DNA from 4 places in the Neobacillus sp. NPDC093182 genome. Region 3 is predicted to be linked to each of the others. Evidence: predicted binding sites of a transcription regulator. Region 3 holds the regulator's gene; each other region holds the start of a gene.
The links. Region 3 encodes Rex, which represses fermentation and respiration genes when NADH is low (regulators of the CRP and FNR family bind a similar motif). Its sites were predicted from a motif close to TTGTGAAATATTTCACAA; they were not measured.

Region 1: the regulator Rex is predicted to act here: its motif matches at 4,952-4,969, upstream of nirB (nitrite reductase large subunit NirB).
Region 2: the regulator Rex is predicted to act here: its motif matches at 3,978-3,995, upstream of ACIQAA_RS16465 (DUF3147 family protein).
Region 4: the regulator Rex is predicted to act here: its motif matches at 4,407-4,424, upstream of ACIQAA_RS13410 (TIGR04053 family radical SAM/SPASM domain-containing protein).

What each region holds. Positions count from the first base shown of each region.
Region 1 covers NZ_JBIVOI010000024.1:23,509-30,876, forward strand. Annotated here, with positions in the region: gene ACIQAA_RS29620 (NAD(P)-binding protein) at 1-604, opposite strand, end outside; gene cobA (uroporphyrinogen-III C-methyltransferase) at 623-2,059, opposite strand; gene nirD (nitrite reductase small subunit NirD) at 2,087-2,407, opposite strand; gene nirB (nitrite reductase large subunit NirB) at 2,414-4,828, opposite strand; gene ACIQAA_RS29640 (ABC transporter permease) at 5,473-6,417, opposite strand; gene ACIQAA_RS29645 (ABC transporter ATP-binding protein) at 6,410-7,342, opposite strand.
Region 2 covers NZ_JBIVOI010000008.1:229,071-236,438, forward strand. Annotated here, with positions in the region: gene ACIQAA_RS16435 (S66 family peptidase) at 1-10, opposite strand, end outside; gene ACIQAA_RS16440 (GNAT family N-acetyltransferase) at 74-628, opposite strand; gene ACIQAA_RS16445 (phosphatase PAP2 family protein) at 642-1,325, opposite strand; gene ACIQAA_RS16450 (FAD-dependent monooxygenase) at 1,462-2,550, opposite strand; gene ACIQAA_RS16455 (hypothetical protein) at 2,908-3,099, shown strand; gene ACIQAA_RS16460 (DUF3147 family protein) at 3,167-3,562, opposite strand; gene ACIQAA_RS16465 (DUF3147 family protein) at 3,579-3,941, opposite strand; gene ACIQAA_RS16470 (D-2-hydroxyacid dehydrogenase) at 4,144-5,076, opposite strand; gene ACIQAA_RS16475 (hypothetical protein) at 5,102-5,293, opposite strand; gene ACIQAA_RS16480 (DEAD/DEAH box helicase) at 5,359-6,804, opposite strand; gene ACIQAA_RS16485 (guanylate kinase) at 7,171-7,368, shown strand, end outside.
Region 3 covers NZ_JBIVOI010000021.1:111,827-119,194, reverse strand. Annotated here, with positions in the region: gene ACIQAA_RS28535 (ABC-F family ATP-binding cassette domain-containing protein) at 1-1,913, opposite strand, end outside; gene moaC (cyclic pyranopterin monophosphate synthase MoaC) at 2,101-2,598, shown strand; gene ACIQAA_RS28525 (redox-sensing transcriptional repressor Rex) at 2,630-3,283, shown strand; gene ACIQAA_RS28520 (YdiK family protein) at 3,334-3,534, opposite strand; gene ACIQAA_RS28515 (CPBP family intramembrane glutamic endopeptidase) at 3,531-4,253, opposite strand; gene groES (co-chaperone GroES) at 4,535-4,822, shown strand; gene groL (chaperonin GroEL) at 4,875-6,506, shown strand; gene ACIQAA_RS28500 (EAL domain-containing protein) at 6,701-6,922, shown strand; gene ACIQAA_RS28495 (hypothetical protein) at 7,275-7,368, opposite strand, start outside.
Region 4 covers NZ_JBIVOI010000006.1:221,525-228,892, reverse strand. Annotated here, with positions in the region: gene ACIQAA_RS13430 (molybdopterin molybdotransferase MoeA) at 1-175, opposite strand, end outside; gene ric (iron-sulfur cluster repair di-iron protein) at 390-1,088, shown strand; gene moaA (GTP 3',8-cyclase MoaA) at 1,166-2,182, opposite strand; gene ACIQAA_RS13415 (Crp/Fnr family transcriptional regulator) at 2,428-3,126, shown strand; gene ACIQAA_RS13410 (TIGR04053 family radical SAM/SPASM domain-containing protein) at 3,201-4,325, opposite strand; gene ACIQAA_RS13405 (metal-sulfur cluster assembly factor) at 4,500-4,808, opposite strand; gene ACIQAA_RS13400 (prolyl oligopeptidase family serine peptidase) at 4,827-5,600, opposite strand; gene ACIQAA_RS13395 (Cof-type HAD-IIB family hydrolase) at 5,813-6,628, shown strand; gene ACIQAA_RS13390 (hypothetical protein) at 6,737-6,889, shown strand; gene ACIQAA_RS13385 (DUF3813 domain-containing protein) at 6,892-7,077, shown strand; gene ACIQAA_RS13380 (BsuPI-related putative proteinase inhibitor) at 7,160-7,368, opposite strand, start outside.

The sequences.
Region 1 (7,368 bases), on a different contig from region 3:
GCAATAACCGTAAAAAGGCAGCTTCACGATCTTGACTGTTCAAGAACTCTTCACTGGCAATTGCTGATAATATTTTTCGTTTTCTTGAGGCATCTTGCACTTCTTTCAAAACTCGCTGCCGGGCTGAAAATAAAAATTCTAGATACTCTTCGAATCCTTCATCAAATTGCTGTTCCAGCTGTTCCCTTATTTTCCTTGCCAATGTTGGACTGGCTCCGCCTGTTGATACCGCAATACTCAATCGTCCCCGCTGAATATGTGAGGGAACATGGAAATCCGATTCTTCCGGGTCATCGGCAATGGTGACAAGCTGTTGGTCACTCGCAGCCATTTTTATAGACTGATTTAATTTATTGTCGTTCGTTGCGGCAAAGACCAAGAAGGCACCATCCATGTCTTCTTTTGAAAAGGATTTTTCATGCCACTCTATCCTTCTGCAGCCAGCTAACTTTTTAAGTTCATCTGTCGCATTGGGGCTAATCACAGTGATCAGTGAGCCCGTACCAAGCAGTCCGGTAACTTTCCGTTCTGCCACCTTTCCGCCGCCTACGACGACTGCCTTTTTACCCTCGAGTTTTAACATAATCGGATAATTCGAATTCAAGCATACACCCTGCCTTTCCTAAACATTCGGACACTGGATTAAGTATTCAACCAACGCTTCCCTGGTTGGAGAAACCGGAATTCCAACTGATACTAGACCTACATGTTCAACTTGTTCTTTAGTATGCTGCCCCATACAAACCACTTGGACATCTTTTAAAAGGTCGAAAACGTCAATACCGCATTTCTTTAAGCCTTCGATAAATACGCCCACCGATGCCCCGCTTGGAAATACCATCGTATTCACTTCAGCTTCCTCAAGCATTCGTTGAAAAATTGGCAGGAACTGCTGGTCGAGCTCTTTTTTACTTGTAACTAAAAAATCAGCATTTTCAACCTCATAGTTACGATTGTCACCGACTACCAGCAAGCTTCCTTCTTGTGGCATGTCCTTGATGAGGCTTGCAATAAATCCACGTTCTTTTAAGGCATTAATAGATTTGCTGGAGCCTGCATAGAAATCAGCTTTTATTTTTCGAATATCAATTCCCTTTTCAATGACGGCATGAAAGAATTCTCCGACACTCTGAGGGGATGTGAACAAAATTTTATCGTAATTTGGAACATTCCCTACCTCTACAGGTAAAATTGTCTTTTTCCATTTTGGAAATTCGATTACATCCGCACCATGTTCCATTAATCCCTTTGCCAAGCCGCTGGCACCTTCCCCTGTACGGGCTAGTAGAATCTGTCTGCCGTATAATGGCATTTTTTCAAACCAGCTAATTTTTTCACGAAGGGAAATGACCTCTCCCACAAGTATGATCGACGGGTTGCGAAACTTAGCTTCTATGACTTTTTTAGAGATATCACTTAAGGTTCCCTGAAGGGTTTTCTGGCGGCCAAATGTGCCCCACTGAATTAAAATAACCGGAGTGTCAGAAGGCTTTCCGTGAGCAATCAGATTTTCACAGATAAACGGCAGATTAGCTACACCCATGTAAAAAGCTATCGTATCGACTCCGCGGACAAGCCCTTCCCAATCAAGCATGGGTTTGCCATCAGTAGATTTATCATGCGCTGTTACGACGGCAAACGATTCAGCATGCTCGCGATGGGTAACTGGAATTCCTGCATAAAGGGGGGCTGCAATCCCCGATGAAATGCCAGGTACAATTTCAAATGGAATTTGATAGAGAGCGAGGGCCGCTGCTTCTTCTCCAACCCGGCCAAAAACACCAGGATCGCCGCCTTTTAACCGGACGACCATTTTACCTTCCAGCGCCTTTTCTACTAAAAGGTCGTTGATATTCTCTTGGCGTAATATATGGCGGTCTGGTAATTTTCCGCAGTAAATGAGCTCGCAATCAGCTGGAGCAAATTCCAAAAGCTTTGGGTTGGCAAGCCGGTCATATAAAATGACTTCAGCCTGCTTAATTGCTTCCAATCCTTTTACTGTAATTAATCGAACGTCACCTGGCCCTGCTCCTACTAAAAATACTTTTCCTGATTCCATCCTGCAGCCATCCTTCCAAACTCTACTTTAAATAATAATATAAACTTTATCTGCTTCGACTTCCACTTCATACGTTTTTACTTGGCCTTCGTCTGGTGCCTGTACTTTTCCGTCACTCAAGGAAATCTTCCAATCATAGACTGGGCAGAAAACATATTCACCACTTACTAGACCTTCCGTTAAAACTCCGCCTTTTGGATGCGGACTGCGATTTTCAATACCATATACTTTACCATTTGTTACTTTAAATAAGGCGATTTCCTTATCATCCATATTCACAGAATATCCAGACCTTATTGGAAGGTCAGAATAAGCAGCAACTAGAGTCCGAGTTTTTATTACGATCATTTATAATCACTCTCCAGCCTTAACAGTGTGTACTGCGTAATATTTGTCTTTAATTTCTTCACTTTCAATAGCCTCATTCCAAGGCTCAATGTATTTCTTCAACGTTTGATCCATACGCTCATTTAATTCTTTTCTAGTGTCTTCGTTTGCCAAGACTTCTTTTACATGCTCTAGGCCGACACGTTCTACCCATTTAGAAGTACGTTCTAAATAATTAGCTGTTTCACGGTAGTATTGAAGGTACGCACCAGTGATTTCCATTACTTCCGCTTCAGTTTTTACTGTTGCCAATAGGTCACCAGCACGGAGATCCACTCCTCCGTTACCAGCCACATAAATTTCCCAGCCTCCATCAATTCCAACAAAGCCAATGTCCTTAATTCCTGCTTCTGAGCAGTTTCTTGGGCAGGCTGACACACCCATTTTCACTTTATGAGGAGTATCAAGACGTTCAAATTTCTTCTCAAGTTCAATTCCCAATGACATAGAATCCTGTGTTCCGTAGCGACAGAACTGTGCTCCCACACACGTTTTTACAGTGCGAAGTGTTTTTCCATATGCATAGCCAGATGGCATATCCAGCTCTTCCCACATACTTGGCAAATCTTCTTTTTTGACTCCGAACAAGCCAATCCGCTGTCCGCCAGTTAGTTTTACAAGTGGAACCTCATATTTTTCTGCCACTTCGGCTATCTTTTTCAAGTCGGCAGCAGTCGTAACTCCGCCATACATCCTTGGAACGACTGAGTATGTTCCATCCTTTTGGATATTGGCGTGCATTTTCTCGTTTACAAGACGGGAGTCACGATCATCCTTATATTCATCCATGTGAATCATACCTAGGTAGTAGTTAATAGCAGGACGGCATTTCGTACAGCCTTCCTCGTTATTCCACTCTAGAACGTTCATCACTTCTTTAACGCTCGTTAAGCCCTTTTCTTTAATTTCAGCAACTAACTCTTCACGGCTGATGGTTGTACATCCGCAAATGCTGGTTTTCTGTGCAGCGGCAGCGTCAAATTGATCACCTAGTGTATAAGCTAAAATGTCATTTACCATTGGCTTACAGCGCCCGCAAGAACGTCCGGCATTTGTGCAGTGACTTACTTGATCAAGAGTTGTCAGACCTTGTGTTTTAATCGCTTCAACAATGGCTCCTTTTGTCACGCCATTACAGCCGCATACCAATTCATCATTCGGCATGGAAGCTATATCACCGCTAATGCCTTCAGCTGAACATTGTGATTCAAAAATGGAGATTCCTGTGATATCTTCTTTTTTTGAAAGCATTCTGAACAATCTGGTACTATCTTTGGTATCACCATAAAGGACAATCCCAACAATCTTGTTATCACGGACTAAAACCCGCTTATAGATACCATCAAATTCGTTATAAACCATAATTGATTTTGTTGTACCATCTTCAAAAATCTCACCAGCTGAGTAAAGGTCCACTCCAGCGACTTTAAGTTGAGTTCCAGTTACCGAGCCTTCATATGGTGCAGCTTCTTTCCCACAAATTCTTTCTGCAAGGATTTTCCCTTGTTCGTATAATGGTGCAACTAGCCCGTATACAATCTCTCTGTGCTCAGCACACTCACCCACTGCATACACATTTGGTGCACTTGTTTCCATAAAATCGTTCACGACAATTCCACGATTGACATAAATTCCGCTTTCATTAGCAACCATTGTGTTAGACTTAATCCCGATTGCCATTACAACTAGATCCGCTCTCGCAAAAGACCCATCTTTAAAACGAAGACCAGCAACACGTTCATCTCCTATGATTTCAACGGTTTCCTTTTCCATCAAAAATTTCATGCCTTGGGATTCGAGCTCTGCTTTTAGGAGACTAGATGCAATTGGGTCTAACTGGCGTTCCATTAAATTCGGCATTAAGTGTACAACATCAACCTTCATTCCAAGGTTAATTAATCCTCGTGCGGCTTCAAGTCCAAGAAGCCCTCCTCCAATTACAACAGCTTTTTTATAATCTTCCGCTGACTTGATCATCATTTCACAATCTTTTATATCACGAAAACCTGTAACGCCTATTTTGTCCGCACCTGGAATGGGCAGAATGAATGAGTTCGAACCTGTAGCAATAATTAATTCATCATACTCTACTTCACGGCCTTGGTCGGAAATTACCTTCTTTGCTTCTACATCGATCTTCGTTACTGCTTCTCTAGTGTATAATTGAATATTATTTTCTTTATACCAGTCTAGCGGATTAATGATGATTTCTTCAAAGCTTGTATCACCTTGAAGAATATTCGATAATTTTATGCGGTTGTAGTTTGGATGTGGTTCCTGTCCAAAAACAGTAATTTCAAATTGATTTGGTGAAAGTTTAAGTATTTCCTCAATCGTTCTAACCCCGGCCATCCCGTTTCCAATCATAACTAGTTTTTTCATGTTGGATCGCTCCCTTATATTTGATAATCTATGAATTTACGTTATTTAAGTTTTTCTCTATAGATACATTGTAAATGCTGAGGTCTTGAAAAATTGTGAGGTACGTCACAAATCATTAGTAGTTTGTAAACTATTTCACATTATTGTCATAAACTAAGGGGTGAATTGTTTAGTTGAAGATTTATGGACACTTTATTGAGGGTTTTGAACACTTTTTTAGGTGTTTTGGACATTTTTCCAGAGGTTTTGTACATTTTTCAAGGTGTTTTGTATATTTAGACATTTTTTTCCATAAATTCAAGAAACAAAAACCCCTTCTCAACCAAGAAGGGATACAAAATGTAATATTAATACATCTCAGATGTAGTTTAAGCTTGCATATGAAGCAACATTGCGAACAATTTCACATTATTGTCATGAAAAAATTATAATAGAAAGACCCTGATGTGATTAATTTTACTATTTGGTCACTGTAGCTTTTCTGGAGTTACCCAATTACCTTTTCATTTTCAATCTCGGTCACTCCAAATACCTAAAAAAGAACAAAAAAATCATGGGTGAGCCTTCCCTCCACTAAGGCAAGTGGAACAAAGAGCACACCCATGATTGATGGAAAGATGTTTATATCGACTTTGTCGGCAAGGTTAGGCCGCCACGTCTCTGCGTGTAAAAAGGAGCCAGGATATCAGATTGAACACGAGAAAATAGACAGCGAGCACTCCGATGGAAAAGGACAATGTCATTCCCTCTTGGAAAGGATGTCCGTTCAGGTACTGGGTAAGATCCGTGTTGGCGAACAACAGGTACTTACTCCAATCAAACCGCTGCAGTGCCTCCAAAACAATATTACCCGCAAACAAGGCGCCGATGGAAAACCCGATGGCCATCGCGCTGCTTCGGAAGGCGGACGAAATCGTAAAGGCCATCGTTACGTACATGACCGTAGATACACCGTTAAGCATATACGTTTTCCACAAATTGAGGACCATATTCCTTTCGACGATTTCCCCCTCCGCAGTCATGCTAATTAATGGGAGATCCATGTATCCAAAGCCGTATAAGATTCCATTCATCACGACGGAAATGACAAACAGAGTGAGTAACAACAGCATGCCGAACAACAGAAAAGAGATATACTTAGAGACAAGAATCTTGACCCTGCTAGCAGGCCTGATGAGCAGAAGCTTGATCGTTCCGGACGAAAATTCTCCCGCCAAGCTGTCTCCCGCAATGATAATGGTGAAAATAGTAATCACGATCATCAGATTGGCCGAACCGTTCACGCCATCCCACATGGTGCCGTCGGTCGAGCGAATATTCTGTTCCAAGTGATAGTCATTGAGTGCAATCTGCTGCTCGTAGAACATTCGATCATCTTCACCCAGCTTAGGCTGCTTCAGAATTTCGCTATATTGCTGATTCTCCTGCTGCAGTGCTGCCCGCCAGCCTTCGCCTTCCGCCTTTTTTCCATCGGAATGCCATTCAATGAAATTAACAAAAAGCACAAAAGCGGCCATAAGTCCGACCAGGATCCACGTTCGCACCCGTCGGTAAATCTTCATATTTTCATTGAGTACTAGATTAACCAATTTGTCTACCTCCCGTAATTTCCAAGAATCGTTCTTCTAGAGACTGGCTAACCATTTGGACGCCATAGATACGAATATTGTTCTTCATCAGCCCTGCTAGAATGTCCGGGATGCGCTCTCGCTCAGTAGTAACTTCGAAGAGTCCATCCTCAACCAGTTTGACATCCTGGACACCTTCCATCTGTCTTATGGTCAGCAACGCCTGTTCCGGCGCCTGTGCTTGAATATGATACGTTTGAATTTGATCTTCTCTCCGGGTAAAACTCTGAACCGGCATTACCTCAATCAGCTTGCCCTGCTGGAGGATGGCGACCCGGTCGCACATAAGCTCCATTTCGGACAACAGATGGCTGGAGACGACTACGCTGATTCCTTCTGTACGGGTTAAATGCCGCAAATAATCGCGCAGCTCACGAATCCCAGCCGGGTCAAGACCGTTTGTCGGTTCGTCCAGAATGAGCAGGGACGGCCGATGCAGCAGGGCTTGAGCGACTCCGAGACGCTGGCGCATGCCGAGTGAGTATTTTTTGACTTTGTCATGGATTCGGTTTTCTAGCTTGACTAGCGATACCACTTCGTCAATCCGTTCCTTGGTTACCCCAGGCACCATTCGGGCGTAGTGAACGAGGTTTTGGTACCCGCTCAAATACTTGTACATTTCTGGACTTTCCACGATAGCGCCGACGTGGCGGATTGCTTGCTCGAATTCAGTTTTGATATTTTTACCCTTAATCACAATCTGGCCCTTCGTGATTGACATCAGACCTACGATCATGCGGATAGTTGTTGTTTTACCGGCCCCATTCGGACCAAGAAAACCGAAAATTTCGCCTTGCGGTACGTCAAATGTAAGATCGTCGATGATGGTAGTTCGGCCAATCCGTTTGGTCACATGACTCAAGCTGATGATAGGTTCGTTACTCATATTTTCCTCCGTTAATGATAGATTTG
Region 2 (7,368 bases), on a different contig from region 3:
ACGTAATCATCTTGGATCCTCCCCTTAAAATAGAATTTATTACCATTATTCTACTTTGTTTAAGGTAAGAGGACTAGCTTAATTTGTAGGATTCTTTATGGAAAGATGCCATATACTTGAGGCAATCTTCTCCTTTTAATGGTGTTGCAGGCTTGCTCTTAAGGTAAAGAACCATCGCCATATAGTGTTGAGGACCCCATTTGTAACAATGTTTATAGTCATCTAACAGGTGAAACCCGCATTTTTCCCAGAAATGGATTCTTGCATGATTCTCAGGTATGTTATCACATTCTACTTCAACTAATATTCTCTTGTATTGTTGCTCCGATTCAGCCCATTCTTTTATGTAATCAAAAAATTCCTTTCCAATACCATGACCACGCACGTTCTTTCGTACCGCCAAATAATCCAACAGCAGTACACTCGATCCTGGCATAGAACCTGTAAGTGCCATTGCCAGAACCTCATCGTTCTCCATTAACACATGAAGTGCACTAAGACCCCTGAAAAACATATTTCGGATAATCTTTTCAGGCTTAGTGGCATGTTCGCCAAAAGCAACAGTATAAATGTCTCTGGTCTTTTGCCATAAATCTTCATCCCATTGTCGAGTTGTGATAAATTCCATTGTTCTTGTTCCTTTATTTTGAAGTTTTTACTGATCTTTTTAACATTCTACTGGCAAGCTGCGGCCGTCGCTCCAAATACCACTGAAAGAACCATATGGATGCAGCAAGCCAAAAACCACTGGCCAAATAACCACCAATAATATCACTAGGATAGTGGACCCCTAAATAAATCCTGCTCACCCCAATCATGATAATGAAAAAGGAGCTAAAGAGAAGCAGCAGGGTACGTCCGACTCGATTAAATATATGCCTCCACAGTAGAAAGGTTAGGATCCCATATACAGTAAAAGCATTCATCGCATGACCACTTGGAAAACTATAACCGCCAATTTCAATCAGCCGATGTAAATCTGGACGTGCACGTTGGAAAATTTCTTTCAGCAAAAGATTTAGGATGGGTGAACCTGCAACAACCCCAATAAATAATAGCAATTCCATTCGATGATGCAACACCTTATAGAGAAAGAAGATAATAAAAAGGCACAAAATCACCACGATTTTAGTTGAACCAATTTCTGTAAAAAACTTCATAATGGATGTTATATAAGGCGCTTCCTGCGATTGAACCGCAGCAATAACAGCATGATCAAAATCAACCAATTTATCTGCCCTAATCAATATCGCCACCAAGCTAAAAAGCAATAGCGAAAACAAACTCATAACAAACACACGTGTAACCTGAAACCTCAAATTCATGTTGATAACCCCTTCATAATCGATAACCATATAATTACCCATTTTCTAAATCCTAATAATTCTAACACAAATAAAAAGAGCACCAAATATACAAAAAACGCTGCATAAGCTGCGTTTTTTGTATATTTGGTGCCTGTCACCCTACAAATTTCTCGTAAAAGGTTGTTTCTTGTTTTACTTGCATGATTTGTTGTGATTTGATTTCGTTTCTTCTGTTCATTTCAAATACCTTTAAATGTTCAGAACGTATATTATTTTCCATTATCGCTTTGGTTAAGATTGGTGCTAGGATATGTGCGTCTTTCATCCCACAATTTATTCCGATTGCACCGGTTGGTGTCATGGTATGAGCAGCGTCCCCTATAAGGATTAATCCGTCTTCTACCCATGTTTCACAGCGGGAGCTTTGTACCTTTAAACAAACAAAGTCGCTCCAGGATTGAAGATGTTCTCTCACACCATCTTCTAGCTCTGGAAAACTTTCAATCAATGGTTCTAAGAAAGGCTGTATAGAACCTTTCCTTAATGTAGGAAAAGATCCCTCTGGTATATTCCAGCCTATTTGAATGAATCCTCCCGTTTGGCTAAACAACGCAAGCTGATGACCATTAACCAGTGCCATTCTTGTTGTCGGTTCCCATCCTTCTGGAGCTGGAATTTTTGCCCACAGGACATCATATCCGTGTGTCATTTCGATTGTCGGTATCTTTGCAAGCTTCCTTACCGTTGAATAACGACCATCTGCCCCGATTGTCACTTTGCATGAGATCGTAATTTCTTCTCCGTTTTGTAGTGCTTTTACACCCGTATAGATTCCCTGTTCATCCTGAATTAATTCTTTAACCGTTGTATTAAATAAAAGTTGGAATTGATTATTGTGTTCCGTCTCTTGAATGATTGCATTTAATAAATGTGCTTGTGGTACATGGATACCAACGTGATCCTCATGGACGCCTGGAGAAATACTCTTCACCATATTTCTACCAGAATAGTATTCTACTTTTTTCATTTTGAGGATACCTAGCTCTTCTATTTTCTCAAATAATTTATGCTCTTTTAGGATGGCTTCTGTTTCGGCATTAATATGCTCGCCTCTAAATTGCCTATTCACTCCAGCAGATCGTTCTATTACGATAGTTGATACACCGTTTTTAGCTAATAAATGTCCGAGTAATGTTCCTGCAGGTCCGCCGCCAACGATACAAACATCTGCTTGTAAGTTCATTTTACCCACCTTCTACTTATATTAATTTTCTATATATTAATGTATTTTCATCAAAATGTTTGCTTCCAAAAAGTTTCATGATAAGAAAAAAAGTTAAGTATAGAGTAACAAAATTATTAAAAACGGTCAATCTTTTCTTCACCCTGGCTGTTACCATTTACCTATGTAATCCACTCTGATTGGATATGTTATACAAGTATTTTAAATTTTTTGTAAATTTTACTTCAAATTGTTTGAGTTAATTTAAAGAAGAGGTTAATCAATGTTAAGAAATGGCAAATTGAATCTATTTCCTTTCAAAAGCTTGTATGATAATCCTGTAGTACAAATTGCAAGCATTCAAGGAGGAATTTTGAGATGAAAAGTTTCAAGACTTGGTTAGTTGCTACAATGTCAGTTTTTATGTTGCTTGGAGTTGCCACTGGTTGTGCTGATAATGGAAATGATGACACAGAAACAGAAGAAATAGAACAAAACGAAGAAGGTACTGAAGAAGGTACTGAAGGTACAGAAGAAGGTACTGAAGGTACAGAAAATACAGAGGAATAATCATTATATAGTTTATACGCAATATGTAACATGAAACAAGGCGGCCAACTGCCGTCTTGTTTTGTCGTTATTTATGTCTAATTAGAATATTCGTTCCAAAGATATTTCTTCTTTTATTTTTAAGATTGTCTCTAAACGTTGAAACAATGATGGAACTGCCCAGCCAGAACAGGAGCCCAAGTACAATACTTAACGTCCAGTTGCTGCTGACTTGTAATACGGTCCATACCGTCGCCACACACACCACACCGCCAATCATTCCAAAAACCGACCCATTTGCAATCTTCGCTGCATTTTTTGAACCAGAAGCAATCCCCACCATTAACACCGCTGTAATCATCACGGCTGGAAATGCTGCAAAGATTCCAGCTAGAATTTTCCATGGAGAAATGACTGTTATTAAATAGCTTACCATTACGGCTGCCCCGCCGAGAATAAAGCGAATCAGTAAATCCTTATACATAAATAGCACCCTTCCCTCATGCGTAAGTTGTAATCATCACAACAGCCATTGAAACAACCAGCCAAAATCCCATAGCTTGTAAAAGTCCGCGTTTCCATCCTTGTCTTGGCAAGAGATAACCTGCAAGAATCGCTACCATAATATTAATTCCCATGCCGACTATGGCGCCTTTGGACAATAATATGGAATGATTTACAAGTTCATCACCACTGAAGTCCAAACCAACTGTCAATAAAGCTGCTAAATACACAGCTGGAAATGCTGCAAAGATCCCTCCAGCCTTTTCACCTAAATTCCTAGCAACTAGTGTTGAAACAACTACAGCTGCTCCTCCTAAAATAAATCTTATCAGTAACGCACTTATTGAAAGTTCGCCCATGGTGATTCACCTCTGTTATTTTTGAAAACTAATCTATTGTGAATTGTTTCACATAAGTATGACATACGTTCATTTTACCTCATTTTCACGCCTTCACATGTGAACATTTCTTTACTATTTTTAAAGCGTTACCATAGTGAAGTATATAGGGTAACTTAAAAAAGAAAAAAACCCTAATTTAGGGTTTTGGACTACAGCTATATCAATAGCCTTTTTTTGTATCAACTCTATTAGTAAGCGGCCTGTTTTCGTCAATGTTCTTAAGGGTTTCGAGAAAACAAGCAGCCCCCTCCCTCGGGGTCGTAACGGCGGAGATATGTGGAGTTATTTGAACTTTAGGATGATTCCATAACGGATTGCTATCTGGAAGCGGCTCTTGTTCGAATACATCAAGTACAGCAAATCTAACTGTGTTTTCATTCAATGCCTGCAGCAAGGATGCTTCGTCAACTGAAGCACCTCTCCCCACATTAATAAATCCTGCACTAGAGAATTGATTAAAGATGGCACCATCAAATAATTTCTCTGTTCTTTCCGTCAACGGCAATGTATTGATCAGATAATTCATTTCATTTAATACAGAAAAATGGGAATCAACCGTCATAACCTTTTTATAACCAGCTTTTTCCTTCCCGCTTAAAGATACCCCGTACACGTCAACCCCTAATCCGGAAAATACTTTCGCAATCCTTTGACCGATTTCACCGGTTCCATAAACCAGCACTTTTTGCTCTCCTATTAATTTCGGTGTAGACTGAACCCAATTTTTTTGCTGCTGCTGCGCTTGAAAGCGGTCATGCAGCTGTAAATCTTTTAGGACATAACTCAAGCAATACTCTGCAATCCTTTGTCCAAACGAACAAATCGTTCTTGTTAATACGATCCCTTGATTCCAATCTTTCTTATGTAAAAAACGATCAACGCCTGCGCCCAACGAGTGAACCCATTTCACAGTGTTGTAGTCATAGTCAGCTTTTAAATTAAATGAAACGAGTGCATCTGCCCAGCTTACATCTTTCTGTGATAACTCTTCCTCCGGCATAAAACGAAAAATCTTATGTGAAGCTTCCTTTTCTATTAATCCCTGAAGTTCTCTATACATCGGACTGACCAGTAAAATATTCTTTATATTCATTTCCTTCCCCTCTCCTTCAGTAAACTTACTCTTTTGGCACGTCGAGAGCTTGATATGCTGTCTGATATTTCCCGCCGTCTGCTACTTCTGAATGATATAAAGCCTTTAGAGCAAAATTTTTCTCAAGATCATGTTCGTTAATCAACTCTTTTAAGTGCACCTGTAATTCTTTATTTTCTTTTACTAATTGCTTCATTTGTGATTTAAAATACTTCATTGGGCAGCAAATCTCCTTTTTTATGATAAAAATAGGGACGATGAAATCGTCCCAGTCTTGATTCATTATTTTAAAGCCTTACTTACTTTCAATTTTTTTCCTTTGACAGTGGTGTGTTCCATGGCTTGCAGGACTAATGAGCCTTTGCCGTTAAGAATGTCAACATAAGATAAGTTGTCCTGGATGGTGATGATGCCAATATCGTCCGCTGAAACTCCTGGAATATTGGAAATGGTCCCAACAAAGTCCACTGCGCGAAGCTTCTTCTTTTTGCCGCCACTGAAGTGGAGCTTGGTAATATCCTTGTTAATTCTTGCAGTCTTATTATTTCTGACTACTCTCCGCCCGCTAAGTTTTTCTTCAAATGCCGCTTTCCCACTCGTAACTTCATCCTGCGTCGGAGCGTCCATTGCGGGAATTTCGAAGCCAATATATCTTTCAATCGCCTTTAAGAATTTCCCTTCAAATGGTGTTGCGAAGGTTATCGCTTTTCCTTTGTTGCCGGCCCTGCCTGTTCTGCCTGTCCGGTGTACGTAGCTTTCTTTTTCCATCGGAACATCGTAATTAATAATCAGTGTCACATTATCAATATCGATTCCCCTCGCGGCCACATCCGTAGCTACTAAATAACGGAAATTCCCTAATTTAAATCCATCCATCACAGCAAACCGATCCTCTTGTTCCAGCCCGCCATGTAGTCTTTCACAGGAATAATTAGCTTTTTCCAATTCCATATAGACATTCTCTACATTTTCTTTTGTCCGGCAAAAAATCATACAGCTATCTGGATTTTCAACTACTGTTACATCCTTCAAAAGTGAAATCTTATCTTCTTCCTTCACTTCAATGACTGCATGTTCAATCGTATTGGTTGTGACACCAGTTGCAGCGATCTCAATATGAATCGGATCTTTCATATATCGATGGCAGAGGTTTTCAACATCCTTCGGCAGCGTTGCAGAAAAGACCATGGTTACCCGGTTCTCAGGAAGTTCTTTGATGATGGCTTCTACTTCGTCAATAAAGCCCATATTTAGCATTTCGTCCGCTTCATCGATGATTAAATATTTAATTTTATCTAATTCGAGTGTTCCTCTTTCAATGTGATCGATGGTTCGACCAGGAGTACCCACGACTACATGCGTTTTTTGTTTCAATTCTTCCTTTTGTTTCGAGAAAGGCTCTTTCCCATAAACCGCCATCGCTTTAATCCGTTTAAACCGGCCAATATTTGTTACATCTTCACGAACCTGGACAGCCAGCTCCCGAGTCGGTGTCAGGATTAATGTCTGGGGTTTTTTCTCCTCCCAGTCCATCATCTCGCAAATCGGAATCGCAAAGGAAGCAGTCTTGCCGCTGCCTGTTTGTGATTTTACAACCAAATCTTGATTTTCTAATGCCTTTGGTATGACTTCTCTTTGTACTTCTGTAGGATTATCGTATTTTAGTACCGTAAGCGCCCTTCTTATTTCCTCGCTTAACGGATAATCCTCAAACTTTTTTTCACTCATGTAGCAACCTCATTTTTTAGTATTATCCAACTTCTATATAGGATTTCTCTGAAAGAAATATCATATGCAAAATCTGAATATGTTCATTATACTTGAAATACAACACTTTTCGACTTTTTATTTCAATGTATTGTTACACAACAGCTTTACAACATTAAAGAGAAACGGTACAGTATTTTTATAAGCTGCCTTATGGTATAGTCATCTCCTATAATTAAAAAACAGAAAAGTCCAAATTTTTCTCGAAAATCTGTTATAATAGAAATATCCTGCTATAAGGATATTATAGATCACTCACTGGACAGCAATTTCATACATCTGTGGATCTCTTTTTTTATTTACTATATTTTTTTTAGGAGGTAATCTATGTATAAAATCAAAGATAAGGAAAAGCTTTTCATTTACACTGGACCCGATGGCTCTGGGAGAAAAACGATTGCCAAAATGGTCGCGACCGCGTTTGATATGGAAACTGTCCTCTCTTACACGACTCGTCCTCCCCGTCATTACGAGCAAGATGGCGTAGACTACCATTTTGTTTCGGAAGAAGAATTCAACAAGCTG
Region 3 (7,368 bases):
GCAAGTTCAGCCCATTCGTCCATTAACTGTTCGAGCTCAGACTTTGCCTTTTCATTTTTTAAATTTATTTCCAGCACTTTCTCATGGTCCTGGAATATTTCAGGCTCACATAACTTTTCATCGTTATCCTGGATGATTGACTCCAACTCTTCTATACGTAATTCTATTTCTTCTAATTTTCTCTTACGCTGACGCTCAAGCTTTTTACTTTCTTTATCCTGATGGTAGGAATTTTTATCTTGAACTTCGGATGATGTCTGTTTTTTTACAACGTTCGCACTCTCTAAAGCCTTGAGTTCCTCTTCCTCCAGCTTTTTCTCTAAGTAATAGTCATAGTCACCTAGATATTCTGTGCTGCTGTTTTTGCTAAGCTCCAAAACCTTGGTGGCTATTCTGTTAATAAAGTATCGATCGTGAGATACAAAAATAATCGTCCCAGGGTAGTCGACTAGTGCATTTTCAAGTACCTCTTTACTGTCGAGATCTAGATGGTTCGTAGGCTCGTCCAATATTAAAACATTTGCCTTCTCCAGCATTAATTTGGCCAGTGCCAATCTTGCTTTTTCACCGCCGCTTAATGTTGAAACGATTTTTAATACATCGTCTCCTGAAAACAGGAAGTTACCTAAGACGGTCCGTATTTCTTTTTCACTTTTTAAAGGCCAATCATCCCAAAGTTCATTAAGAACGCGCTTATTCGAGGTCAACTCTGCCTGTTCCTGGTCATAATACCCAATTGCTAGATTTGCACCATATTGAATAGTGCCAGCTAGTGCAGGCAGTTTTTTGATGATGGTTTTTAAAAGAGTAGACTTTCCAATTCCGTTTGGACCAACTAAGGCAATGCTTTCACCTCGATATGCCCGCAACGAAATATTCTCAGATACATTTTGTCCATCATAACCAACTGCTAAGGAGTCCACTGTCAGTACATCATTTCCGGTTTGTTTCTCAATTTCAAAGGAGAAGGTGGCAGATTTCTCATCCCCTAATGGACGGTCCATCAAATCCATTTTCTCAAGTTTTTTACGCCGGCTCTGAGCTCGTTTCGTCGTAGACGCACGGGCTAGGTTGCGCTGGATAAAATCTTGAAGATTAGCAACCTCCTGCTGCTGCTTCTCATATAGCTTTAAATCGCGTTCATAATTGGCAGCTTTTTGGTCTAGATATGCACTATAGTTTCCAATGAATTTTTGAATTTGCTTACGTGAAACTTCATAAACCTGCGTTACGACTTTATCTAGAAAATAACGGTCATGGGACACAATTAAGATCGCCCCATCATAGCCTTGTAAATACTGTTCGAGCCAAGATAAAGTATCAATATCAAGATGGTTGGTAGGCTCGTCCAGGATTAAAATATCTGGCTTGGTTAAAAGTAGTTTCCCCAAGGCAAGGCGCGTTTTCTGTCCGCCGCTTAAGGAAGAGATCATGACCGCACTATCGTGGAAATTCAATCCGTGCAGGATGGAGCGAATATCTGCTTCATACTGATAACCGCCCTGCTCTTTAAATTTCACTTGCAGCTGATCGTACTCATTTAGGATTCTCTCGTATCTGCTAGTGTCCTCAATAGCAGCAGGATCTGACATTTGAACCTCGAGGTGTCGAATTGCTGCTTCCATACTTCTCAGTTCGTCGAAAACTGTCAGCATTTCATCCCAGATCGACAAATTCGACTCTAGTCCTGTATTCTGGGCTAAATAACCAATGCTTACTCCCTTTGGCTTAATGATTTCTCCGCCATCATGTGACAAATGCCCAGCAATAATTTTTAATAATGTCGATTTCCCTGCACCGTTTCGCCCGACAAGTGCAACACGGTCCCGAGTTTGTAATTCTAGTTTTATATTCGATAAAATTAGGTCTGCACCATAGTATTTTGCTAGTTGATTAACTTGTAATAATATCATTGCTTTTCACCTCTATTACTAAAATAAGTGTACCTTATTCCAACAATGCAGGCAATAAAGTGTCTTAGTGTTGGAGAAAATAAGAAAATATCTCGAAAGAAAGAAATGTAAATTTTTCATCATTCGTTCAAAGTTTCACAGACAAATTGTTAAAAATATAGTATGATTTTGTGGGAGGATATTGTTTATGTCTGAATTTACTCATTTTAACGAAGAAGGAAGAGCGAAAATGGTGGACGTTAGTGATAAGCCAGAAAGTGCTCGTACGGCACTTGCTCATTCCAGCATTACGGTTAGTAAAGAAATATATGAAAAAATAACAAATAATGAAATGAAAAAGGGCGATGTTCTTGCAGTAGCACAAGTTGCTGCCGTGATGGGGGCAAAGAAAACCTGGGACTTAATCCCGATGTGCCATCCTATACCTTTGACGGGGGTAAATATATCCTTCTCCTGGGAAAAAGAACATGATACGGCTTTTACATTAAATATTGCAGCTTCTGTCAAAACAAAAGGAAATACAGGTGTTGAAATGGAAGCGTTAACAGCTGCGTCCACTTGTGCTTTAACTGTTTATGATATGTGTAAAGCAGTGGATAAAGGTATGGTCATTGGAAAAACCTATCTGGTTGAAAAAACCGGCGGGAAAAATGGGGATTTCCACCGAACAGAACAAGTTAGATAAATGAACAACTATTTATGAGGGGTGGGAGAATATGAGTAATGAAACAATGAAAATACCACAAGCGACAGCAAAACGGCTGCCCTTATATTATCGATTTTTAAAGAATCTGCATTCTTCCGGTAAACAGAGGGTTTCGTCTGCGGAATTAAGTGAGGCAGTGAAGGTGGATTCGGCAACGATTCGCCGGGATTTTTCTTATTTTGGTGCCTTAGGGAAAAAGGGATATGGCTACAATGTCAACTACCTATTAACGTTCTTTCGGAAAACACTAGATCAAGATGAATTAACAAAAGTAGCGTTAATTGGTGTAGGAAATCTTGGAACCGCCTTTCTAAACTATAACTTTTTAAAAAATAATAATACAAAAATTGAATGTGCTTTTGATGTTGATCCGAACAAAATGGGAACAACGATCCGAGATGTGCCTGTGTTTCATATGGATGAGCTCGAGAAGGTTTTAAGCAATGATGAAATCCATGTTGCCATCCTGACCGTACCTGCACCAGTGGCTCAGCTGATTACGGATCGACTCGTACAATCTAATATTAAGGCGATATTGAATTTCACGCCTGCAAGGTTAAATGTTCCTTCATCTATTCGCGTTCATCATATCGACTTGGCTGTTGAATTACAATCACTTATTTACTTCCTGAAGCACTACCCTACAGAGGAAATAGAAGAATAAAAACAAAAAAGACCTTTTCACAAGTAAAGTGAAAAGGCTTTTTAATGATCCTACTTTTTTATTTTGTCTTTATATCTATTGTAAAAGAAAATCATTCTTAAACCAGATCCGAAGTCAAAGGTGGCAAGTAAAACGAGCAGGTAACTGAAGAACCCCCATCCGTTTTGGGTGACATCTTCAACTGCAAAATAAGTAAATAAGCAGCCAAGTACAATATAAATGATTCCGGAAAACAAGGGTGATCGTCTCATAGAAAGCCTCCGATAAAGTTTTGAATACCTTCTGCCTCACGAATAATTTTATCAATGTCATCTTTATAAACGGACTGTATGACGACAACTAATGTATTCATCGCAACATGGGCAAAAATCGGTACAAGGATATGTTTTGTTTTTACATAGAGAAATGCAAAAGTGAAGCCCATTGCAGAATAGAGAAGCACATGATGCGGTTCCATATGGGCTAAGGCGAAAATAACCGAGCTGATTAACGCTGAGAAGAAAAAGTTAAACCGTTTATGGAGAGTGCCGAAAATAATTTTTCGAAAAACAATTTCCTCTAATATTGGGCCAATTACTGAACTGACTAAGATGGCAAGTGGAAAGGATTCAATGATGTTGAGAATTTGCTGTGTGTTTTCTGAGCCCATTTCAACCCCGATCAGCCGTTCAATATTCGCAGCGAGAGCTTGGGCAAATAAGGCTAGGAAGACACCAAATACAGCCCAGATGGCAGCAAAGCCAAAGGAACTGCCTCTTTCATTCAACCCTGGTTTCTTTATTTCTCTTCGTAATAAGAAAAGAATAATAACCAGAGCAAGGGTGAAGCTGAAAATTAACCAATAGGGGACAACGAGCCCTTGATTTATTCCTAAGTAGCCAAATAGGAACATCAGTCCTGGAATTCCCACTAGGCTTGATAACTGCATGGCTATATAGACAATTAAAATAATCCAATATTCCCTTTTCAAATTAATAAATCTCCTTTAAGCAGCTAATGAAAATATTTTACCCTATTCTTCATTGTACTAATAAAAGCAAGGTTGTTTCAATTTTTAAGGTTATCGGAAAAACTATGTATATTCCCACGTGTAAATCACATACTTGTAAGGTTGCAAAAAATAATAAAAAATTGCTGCTTCATACTTGCAAAATTTTTTTCCATTTATTATTATAAGAATTGTGTTAGCACTCAAGTTAAGAGAGTGCTAATAAGTCAGAATTACATATCTATTTGAGGAGGTTGTTTGATTTGTTAAGACCACTAGGTGATCGTATTGTCATTGAGCTTGTCGAATCAGAAGAAAAAACTGCAAGCGGTATCGTGTTACCAGACTCAGCTAAGGAAAAGCCTCAAGAAGGAAAAGTTGTTGCCGTAGGTACAGGCCGAGTGCTTGAAAGCGGCGAACGTGTTGCTCTTGAAGTTTCTGTAGGCGATCGTATTATCTTCTCAAAATACTCTGGTACAGAAGTGAAGTTTGAAGGAAACGAATATTTAATTTTACGCGAAAACGATATCCTTGCTGTAGTTGGACAATAAGGATTTTTTAAAACAATATTGAGTTTAAAAAATACGAGGAGGTTTTTTGAACATGGCTAAAGAAATTAAGTTTAGTGAAGATGCACGCCGCGCAATGCTTCGTGGTGTAGACGCATTGGCAGATACAGTAAAAGTAACTCTTGGACCAAAAGGACGTAACGTGGTTCTTGAGAAGAAATTCGGTTCACCGCTTATTACAAATGATGGTGTAACAATCGCGAAGGAAATCGAATTAGAAGACGCTTTTGAAAACATGGGTGCTAAGCTTGTTGCTGAAGTAGCTAGCAAAACAAACGATGTTGCTGGGGACGGAACAACAACTGCAACTGTTCTTGCTCAAGCTATGATTCGTGAAGGATTAAAGAACGTTACAGCTGGTGCTAACCCAATGGGTATCCGTAAAGGGATTGAAAAGGCAGTTACTGTAGCAGTTGAGGGCTTAAAAGCGATTTCTAAGCCTATCGAAGGCAAAGAGTCTATCGCACAAGTTGCTGCTATTTCTTCAGATGATAAAGAAGTAGGTCAATTAATTGCAGAAGCGATGGAGCGCGTTGGTAACGACGGCGTTATCACAATCGAAGAATCTAAAGGCTTCACAACTGAATTAGACGTTGTTGAAGGTATGCAATTTGACCGCGGATATACATCTGCTTACATGGTAACAAACACAGATAAAATGGAAGCTGTTTTAGAAAATCCATATATCTTAATCACAGACAAAAAAATCTCAAGCATTCAGGAAATCCTTCCTGTCCTTGAGCAAGTAGTACAACAAGGCAAACCATTATTGTTAATCGCTGAAGATATCGAAGGAGAAGCACTTTCTACTTTAGTATTGAACAAACTTCGCGGAACATTCAATGCAGTTGCTGTTAAAGCTCCTGGCTTTGGTGACCGTCGTAAGGCAATGCTTGAAGATATCGCTGCATTAACTGGCGGTGAAGTAATCACTGAAGAGCTTGGCCGTGAATTGAAAACTACTACAATCACATCTTTAGGACGCGCTTCTAAGGTTGTTGTAACAAAAGAAAATACAACAATCGTTGAGGGTGCTGGTGCAACTGAAGAGATCCAATCTCGAGTTAACCAAATCCGTGTTCAATTAGAAGAAACTACTTCTGAATTTGACCGTGAAAAATTACAAGAGCGCTTAGCTAAATTAGCTGGCGGTGTAGCAGTAATCAAAGTTGGTGCTGCGACCGAAACAGAATTAAAAGAGCGCAAACTTCGTATCGAAGACGCTTTAAACGCAACTCGTGCTGCGGTTGAAGAAGGTATCGTATCCGGTGGTGGTGTTGCCCTTCTTAACGTATACAACAAGATTGCAGAAATCCAAGCAGAAGGCGACGTACAAACTGGTGTAAATATCGTATTACGTGCGATCGAAGAGCCAGTACGTACAATCGCTCACAACGCTGGTCTTGAAGGATCTGTAATTGTTGACCGCTTAAAGCGCGAAGAAGTTGGAACAGGCTTCAACGCTGCTAGCGGTGAGTGGGTAAACATGATCGAAGCTGGTATCGTTGACCCAACTAAAGTAACTCGTTCTGCACTTCAAAACGCTGCATCTGTTGCGGCTATGTTCTTAACAACTGAAGCAGTTGTTGCTGACAAGCCAGAACCAGCAGGTCAAGGCGGCATGCCTGATATGAGCGGTATGGGTGGAATGGGCGGCATGATGTAATCTGCCCCTCAAACACTAGATATAAAATGATTTGTTAGTAAGGTGAGAGTGAAATACTAACATTTTGCTAACATTGAGGAATATTAACGGAGGCTTCTCATAAGTTGACCAAACTTATGGGGAGCTTCTTTTTTCATTTCTTGCCCTACATGAAGATAGGCGTTTTTGGTTATTTGACTACTCAAAATTAACTTATTCGCCATATTTGCTGTCAGTCTGACAATGTGGGAATTACATCAGCGATGATTAAAATGAGGCAAATTCTTCTTATGGAAGTGGTTGCTGAAGGGATTGAAACCCTAGAAGAACTAGAATTCCTCCGTGAGAATCAATGTCATAAGGTGCAAGGGTTCCTTTTCGGAGGGCTTTATACATTTAAAGAGGTTGAGCGGGATTTTGAGAAGTTTCGTGAGTGACGGTTTCGGTCGAGGTCCGATTTTTTATTTCCTAAGCTTTTGAAAGGAACCTAAGGCTATAAAAGCATAGGTTCCTTTTTTTGCCCTTTTCAAATTAGTTTTGGTAATGGAGAGCTGGGGTCTGGAGTATTTGGATTTAATCGTAAACTAATGAATATCCAAGTGTTTCTTAACCGTATCACACAGCTTTGTCCGTTCTTCCTCGGGCAACAATGTAGTAATAGACACCATTTTCTTCCTTGCTGCTTCCGTTTATCTGGATTTGTTCAAGGTTGTGCCGCGTTTTGGAATAGTTTGCCTAAATTTCTTTCATTTCCTCAAACGTTAAATTTGTTTTTACATTCTCGCCAATTTACTCTAATATGCTTTCATAGTTTATACGAAAGCCAATATAGGCAAGTGTGGTAAAAATCAAAGAATCCATTTCTAAGCCATCTGAATCAGTA
Region 4 (7,368 bases), on a different contig from region 3:
CATCATAAGGTGCTCGATCAAAATGAGGGACATCGCTCGTAGCAACTAAGTCTTCTGATAAAAAACGGCCAAAACTTTCATCGATTGATATATATTCAGTTTTTCCATCTAACTGGTATTCCATTATTTTTTTAACTGCATCCCCAATCGGGATCGGTTTTCTTCTCTCTAACAATTCAATCAACTCCTGCAGGAAACATATCAAATTAAATAAAATCGTTTATTCATATATCATTATAAACCTATCGAATCGTCACAAATATAGCAAACATCACAACATAGACAAAAAAATTATTAAATCATTGCCATTGTGTGATTCAGGTCACCCACTTTTTTCGGGGAATGCCTTATTCTTAAGCTAGAAACGAACAAAACATTAGGAGGAAATTATGATTACTTTCCCTTTTTCTACAAATACATTGGTTAGAGATATCGTAAATGAACTGCCAAAAACGAGTGATGTGTTCAAGAAATTCAGAATCGACTTTTGCTGCGGAGGCAATATTCCATTATCCGAAGCCATTGCCGCAAATGGAATAAATGAAGAAGCAATAATGGAGGAACTTAGAGTAGTATTTGAAAAAAATAGTTCTGCTGAAACAGATTTAGAAGTTTGGACTAAATCGGATTCAACTACGATTATTGATCATGTTATCAACCATTATCACCATACTTCTGAAGAAGAATTATCACTGCTTAGCCCCTATGTTACCAAGGTTTCCCGTGTACACGGCGACAGTCATCCAGAGCTTTTAAAGGTTCATGAATTATTTTATGAATTCAAAAAAGAATTAATGGAGCATATGGCTAAAGAGGAAGCTGTTGTCTTTCCATTAATTAAACAACTTGCGGATGGAACGGCAGAAAATCGTGAAGAAGCGATTAACATGATTGTTGAGTTAGAAAAAGAACATGATCATGCAGGTGAAATCTTAAGACAGATTCGTGCCGTAACTTCTGATTACACTCTGCCTTTAGACGCTTGTGGAACCTACCGTTTAGTTTATAAGCGGCTAGAAGATCTTGAAGGATTAACTTTTATGCATGTGCATTTAGAAAATAATATCTTATTCCCTAGATATTTTTAATAAGGGTAAGTTAAAGAGGCTGTATATTTTACAGCCTCTTTTTCTATTTAAAAAACATCTCGTATAGTAAAAGAGGTCTAGCCGCCGATATAGGACATTTCAATTTTCTTACGATTCTTTGCTGTCTCTTCTGTTCTTTCATCTGAATATCTGTCATTTCGGCCATTCCAAATGTCTGTTATTCGGTTTCGCAGTTCTTCATCTGTCGCACCGTTTCTCATAAAGTTACGGATATCATGACCATTCCCATTAAATAAACAAGTAAAAATTTGTCCATTTGCAGAAAGTCGCGAGCGCGTGCAGCTGCTGCAGAAAGACTCTGAGACGGAGGAGATAAAGCCAACATTAACGTCCGTGTTCGTATAATTATATAATTTTGCAACTTCGCCAAAATAGGCTGGGTCAAGAGACTCTAATTGATAGTGCTCTTTAAGCATAATGTAAATCTGTTTTTTTGTAATCACATCATCCATTTTCCAGCCATTAGAAGAGCCAACATCCATATACTCAATAAAGCGGAGTTCTAATCCATTTTTTAAGCAAAAATCTGCCATTGGGATGATTTCTGAATCATTAAGGCCTTTTTTAACAACCATATTGATTTTGACTCTGAGACCAGCTTTTTTAGCTGCTTCAATCCCATCTAACACCGGCTGAGTGCCGACGCCTCGTCCATTTATGATCCCAAACAGCTCATCGTTTAATGTATCGAGGCTTATGTTCACTCTTTTTAGTCCAGCCTCTTTTAATTTATCAGCGAGTTTAGGAAGAAGTACTCCGTTTGTCGTTAGAGCGATATCTTTTAAGCCATCAATTTCCGATAGCTTTTTCACCAAAATGGGAAGGTCCCTGCGAAGCAGCGGCTCCCCGCCCGTTAGACGAATTTTCTCTACACCAACACTTACAAAAGCTTTTGCTACTCTTTCAATTTCCTCATATGTCAGCAGGGCACTTTTCGGCAGAAATTCAAAATCATCTCCAAATTGATCTGCAGGCATGCAATATTGACAGCGAAAGTTACAACGATCGATTACTGAGATTCTTAAATCACGTAATGGGCGTGCGAATTTATCTTTAATAATGGTCTTTTCCATTCATATCAACTCCATTATTGTAAAAGCGAATAATATAATGCAAGTGTACCAACTATTAATAAAAAATACTGTTACTTTATTCACTATCATAACATTTCTTTTACATTTTTTTAACGTGTTTCATGTAATTAGATGAGTTTTCACTATATTGTCATTGTTTACTCCGCGCGAAGGTCAAATCGTAAGTTAAAATAAGACTATCGATACTAGAAGATGAGTCTAAAAATGACTTTGAGGTGAAATACATGGTGACTAAAATGAAACCAACTCATTCATTAGAAATAAAAGAACTGCTTAAATTTGCTGATCGAAAAATTAAAAGTGAAAGAGGCACCTATTTATTTCAAGAAGGAATGGCTGCAGAAGAACTTTATATTATTGTTTCTGGTAAAGTACAAATCAGTAAAATTACATCCGATGGACGTGAACTTTCCTTAAGAATATGTGGAGAAAATGATATTTGTGGAGAATTAACACTCTTTACCGACAATCCGAGATATTTATTAAGTGCTAAAGTATTGGAGGAAGGAGAAATCGTTGCCATCAAAAAAGATGTGATTGAAAGTGAGATTTTCCAAAATAGCAAGCTTGCATTCGAGTTTATGAAATGGATGAGTGACCATTTCCGTAAAACACAAACAAAATTTCGTGATCTTGTTCTAAATGGCAAACGAGGAGCACTTTTCTCTACTCTAATCCGCATGTCTAATAGCTATGGTATTCATAAAGATAATGAAATATTAATCGATTTACCATTAACTAACCAGGAACTGGCCAACTTCTGCGGGACTTCGAGAGAGAGCACGAACCGTATCCTAAGTGAATTAAAAAAAGATAAGATCATCAATATTAAAAAAGGGAAAATCTCCATTCTAGATTTGCAATATTTAAAGGATGAAATTGGCTGTGAAAATTGCCCTGCTATCTATTGCAATATTGAATAGTGATATGGAAGCAATCGAATTCGATTGCTTCCATATTTTTATTGATACTGTTTTTTTGTATAAGAAAAGAGCCTTTATTGCACTTGTTTTTCACGTATTGCTTTTGGAATATACACACAGAACGGTTCACTTTCCAAATAATCCCCTGTCATCGCATAGGCTCTAGATCTTGAGCCGCCACATACATGACGGAATTCACACACCCCGCATTTTCCTTTATAAAGATCCGGATTTCTTAGTGATTGGAATACTGGTGACTCGCGGTAAATTTCCGCTAGCGGTGTTTCACGGACATTTCCTGTTTTAACTGGTAATAATCCACTTGGATACACATCTCCAATATGTGAGATGAAGACAAAGCCATTTCCATCATTTACACCTTTAGGTGCTCGACCAAGTCCGTCAATTGAACCTGTTAAGCCTTGTTCTGTTAATGCACTTAAATAATTTATTTCATCTGTCTGATCTTTTGCTTCACGCATCTTTTGCTGGATAACAACACGGCGATAGTGTTGGGCAGCGGTAGTCTTAATATCGAAAGAAACACTCTTACTAAGGTCATATAACCATCTGAATACCTTCTCATGTTCAACAGGCGAAATCATATCAGACTCCTGTCCTCTTCCTGTCGGAACAAGGAAAAAGACACTCCAAAGTACACATCCTAAATCCTCCACCATTTTTGCCATTTCATCTAGGTATTCAATGTTGTATCTAGAAATAACTGTATTTATTTGAATGGGAATTTCTAGTTCATGCAAATAGTTAATTCTCTCCATTGTGAGATCAAAGGAACCAGCAGTTCCACGGAAGTGATCGTGAACAGCAGCGGTTGGTCCATCAATACTGAAAGCCCATCGGGAAAGACCAACATCCTTCGCCTTTTCAATTGCTTCTTTTGTGACATTTGGTGTCGCACTTGGGGTCATGGAAACTCTAACGCCTTTTTCTACTGCATATTTTGCAATATCAAAAACATCTTGTCTCATTAATGGGTCTCCCCCCGTAAACACCAGCATTGGATTATTCATTTCGTATATTTGATCTATTAGGTTCTTACCTTCTTCAAATGTTAGTTCACGTGGGTCTCTTCTTACTTGAGCTTCTGCACGACAATGTAAACAAGCTAATTGACATGCACGTGTGAGTTCCCATATAACGATAAATGGATCTTTATTAAAATCTCGGCCAAAAGCCATATGAAACGCCTCCTAAAACGGCCATTTCAAAAACCAAACAGCCTTATTACTTGTAATTATATAGGGGATTCCACTATGGATAAGTGAACTACCTCACATTACGTCTAAAAAAATATGTCCACATTGTGAAGTGCAAAATAAAAACAGCAGAATCTCTGCTGTTTTCTTGTTTACTTAACGAATTCCTAATGCGATTTTTGCATAACGTGACATCATATCCTTGTTCCATGGCGGGTTAAACACAATATTAACCTCGACCTCTTTTACTTCAGGGATATCCGCTAATGCTCGCTTCACCTGATCCACAATAGTTCCAGCAAGCGGGCAGCCCATGGAAGTTAATGTCATGGTAATCGTTACATTTCCTTCATCGTCCATTTCTGTATCATAGACTAAACCTAAATTAACGATATCTACACCTAACTCAGGGTCGATTACTAGCTCTAATGCACCCATAATATTTTCTTTTAACTCTTCATTCATCTATACCACTCCTTTTATTTATTGTAGTAAATGTTTCTCAAACCATTCAACTGTTGCTTTTAATCCTTCTCTGCTTACCTTATGGTCAGCATGTTCATCTGTAATAAAGTGAATATTACCAGGGTTTTTACTATAGTTTTGATTTACAGATTGATAAAAACGATATGTTAACTCAAAAGGCACAATAGGATCTTTTTTTCCATGCCAAAATAACAATGGTCTATTTTCAAGCTTATTTGGCTGCAGACTCAAATCATATTGACGTAAAACTGATAATTGCTCTGCAATTTGCTCATCAGTAAAAGAAAGGCTAACACCAAGATTTTTCATTTGTGCTAATTGCCAATGCAGATAATCTTCATATGCTGGCATCCCCATTAAGCTAACTGCAGCTTTGACCCATTTATATTTAGTCAAAGCACCCAAGGTCACAATCCCGCCCATAGAGGTTCCAGCCAGTCCAATTTGTTCAGGATCTGCTAATCCTTCTTCTACATAGTATTCCTTATAAATGTTTAATTCATGGATTGTCTTGATGACAATTTCCCAAAAATGACCGTATAGATCTCTTTCGGTTAAACCCTGTTCCCTTTCACCATGATAAATCGCCTCTGGCAGGATGACTCGAAAACCCTTTTCTGCTAATAAATAAGCATAATGAAGATTATTTTCCTTGGCACTAGTAAAACCATGAGTAAAAATAATAAACGGAAGTTTCTCTTGTTGTCCACTTTTCTTTACTATATGTAGGAAGGGATTATTATTAACCAAACTTTTTTCAACGATAATCACGTAGGTAAATCCTCCTGGGTAAAATAATTATATCTGAAAGCAAAATCTTATGAAGTGAATTTTTTTACAGGTACGGTATAAAATTGTTAACATAGTAGTTATAATGGTATGACTTTCCAACAAAAAAATCCATAGTTGTAGTGTATCATTTCGTTAACTATTTATCTAAAGCTTAGACTTATTGTTTAGAAAACGATTCAAAAGGAGTCAATATGGCAGAAAAACATTTAATTGCACTAGACTTAGATGGAACTTTATTAAAAGATAATAAAACGATTTCCGAGAAAACTAAAAAAGTTTTAAGTAAAGCGAGAGAAGAAGGACATGTGGTCATGATTGCCACAGGCAGACCCTATCGTTCAAGTGAACCCTATTATCACGAGCTTGGGTTAGACACGCCCATTGTTAACTTTAATGGTGCCTTCATGCATCACCCGCTCGATGCCAGCTGGGGATTTTTTCATGACCCACTTGACGTAAAAGTGGCCAAAGAGATTGTAGAAGCGTGCCGATCCTTTCAGTTTCACAATATTATTGCCGAAGTGATTGATGATGTTTATTTCCACTATCATGATGAAAAGCTGTTAGATATTTTTAGCATGGGCAATCCAAATGTAACAACGGGCGATTTGCGAAATTACTTAAAGGATTCTCCTACTAGTTTGTTAATTCATACAGAGGAAGATGAATTAAAACATATACGTAAGCATTTGTCTGACGTTCACGCGGAAGTGATTGATCATCGCAGCTGGGCGGCGCCATGGCATGTCATTGAAATTATTAAGACCGGTATAAGCAAGGCTGTGGGTTTAAAAAAGGCTTCTGAATACTTCAACATTCCCGCAGAAAGAATTATTGCTTTTGGCGATGAAGATAATGATTTAGAAATGCTTGAATATGCTGGCCGAGGGATTGCGATGGGCAATGCCATTGATAAAGTCAAAACGATTGCCAATGAAGTAACCTTGACCAATGAGGAAGACGGGATTGGGGTATATTTGTCAGATTTGTTAAACTTAAAATATTGATAGTGGTTCACCATTGTTTACCTAAATGAAATACTCTGATTTGAGCATACTATTTTTGTGAGGCAGTTAACCTGCTTACACCAAGCTCACCAAATTGGAGGGATTGTAATGGGTAAACGAAACAAATCAAAACGCTTTGTCCAGCAAGGAGTGGATACTGTCAGTAAGCATGATGAACGTATTCCTTACCACATGACCTACGCTGAAGCGGAAGCCCAGAAAATGTCCAATGTGCGTGAATCCTCGCTTGGGGGAATATAACGATGGGAAACCAGTTGTTCCAAGAAGCAAGAAGATTTGTTGAGATGGCAAAGTCTGCCGACCCTGCTGATCGCGATTCTGTGATTTCGAAGGCAAAGAATGCATTAAGTTCGGCATATGCTAATTCAACCTTCGCAGAACAAAGTCAGCTCCAAGAAATGCAAAATGAGCTTGATCAATTAAAATAATGGGAAAGCTGGCACGTCTCAGAAACGTGCCAGCTTTTCTGTTTTAATAGCTCTGTTAGGCTCCTTCATGGTTACCACTTTTTCAATTTTCCTTTGATTCCGGTCGTCGAAAGCCAGAATTTTCTGCTGGCACATTAAAATTCACCTTGCTGACTACACTTTGGTTGTTATTTAATGGTTGGTCATTAAGTTTTCTCGGTAAAAGAGTGGCAGTAACCGTATATTGCCCGGCAGGAACTCTTTTTCCATTTACTTTGTAATCCCAGCTTTCTATTTTTCGATAGGTTTGTT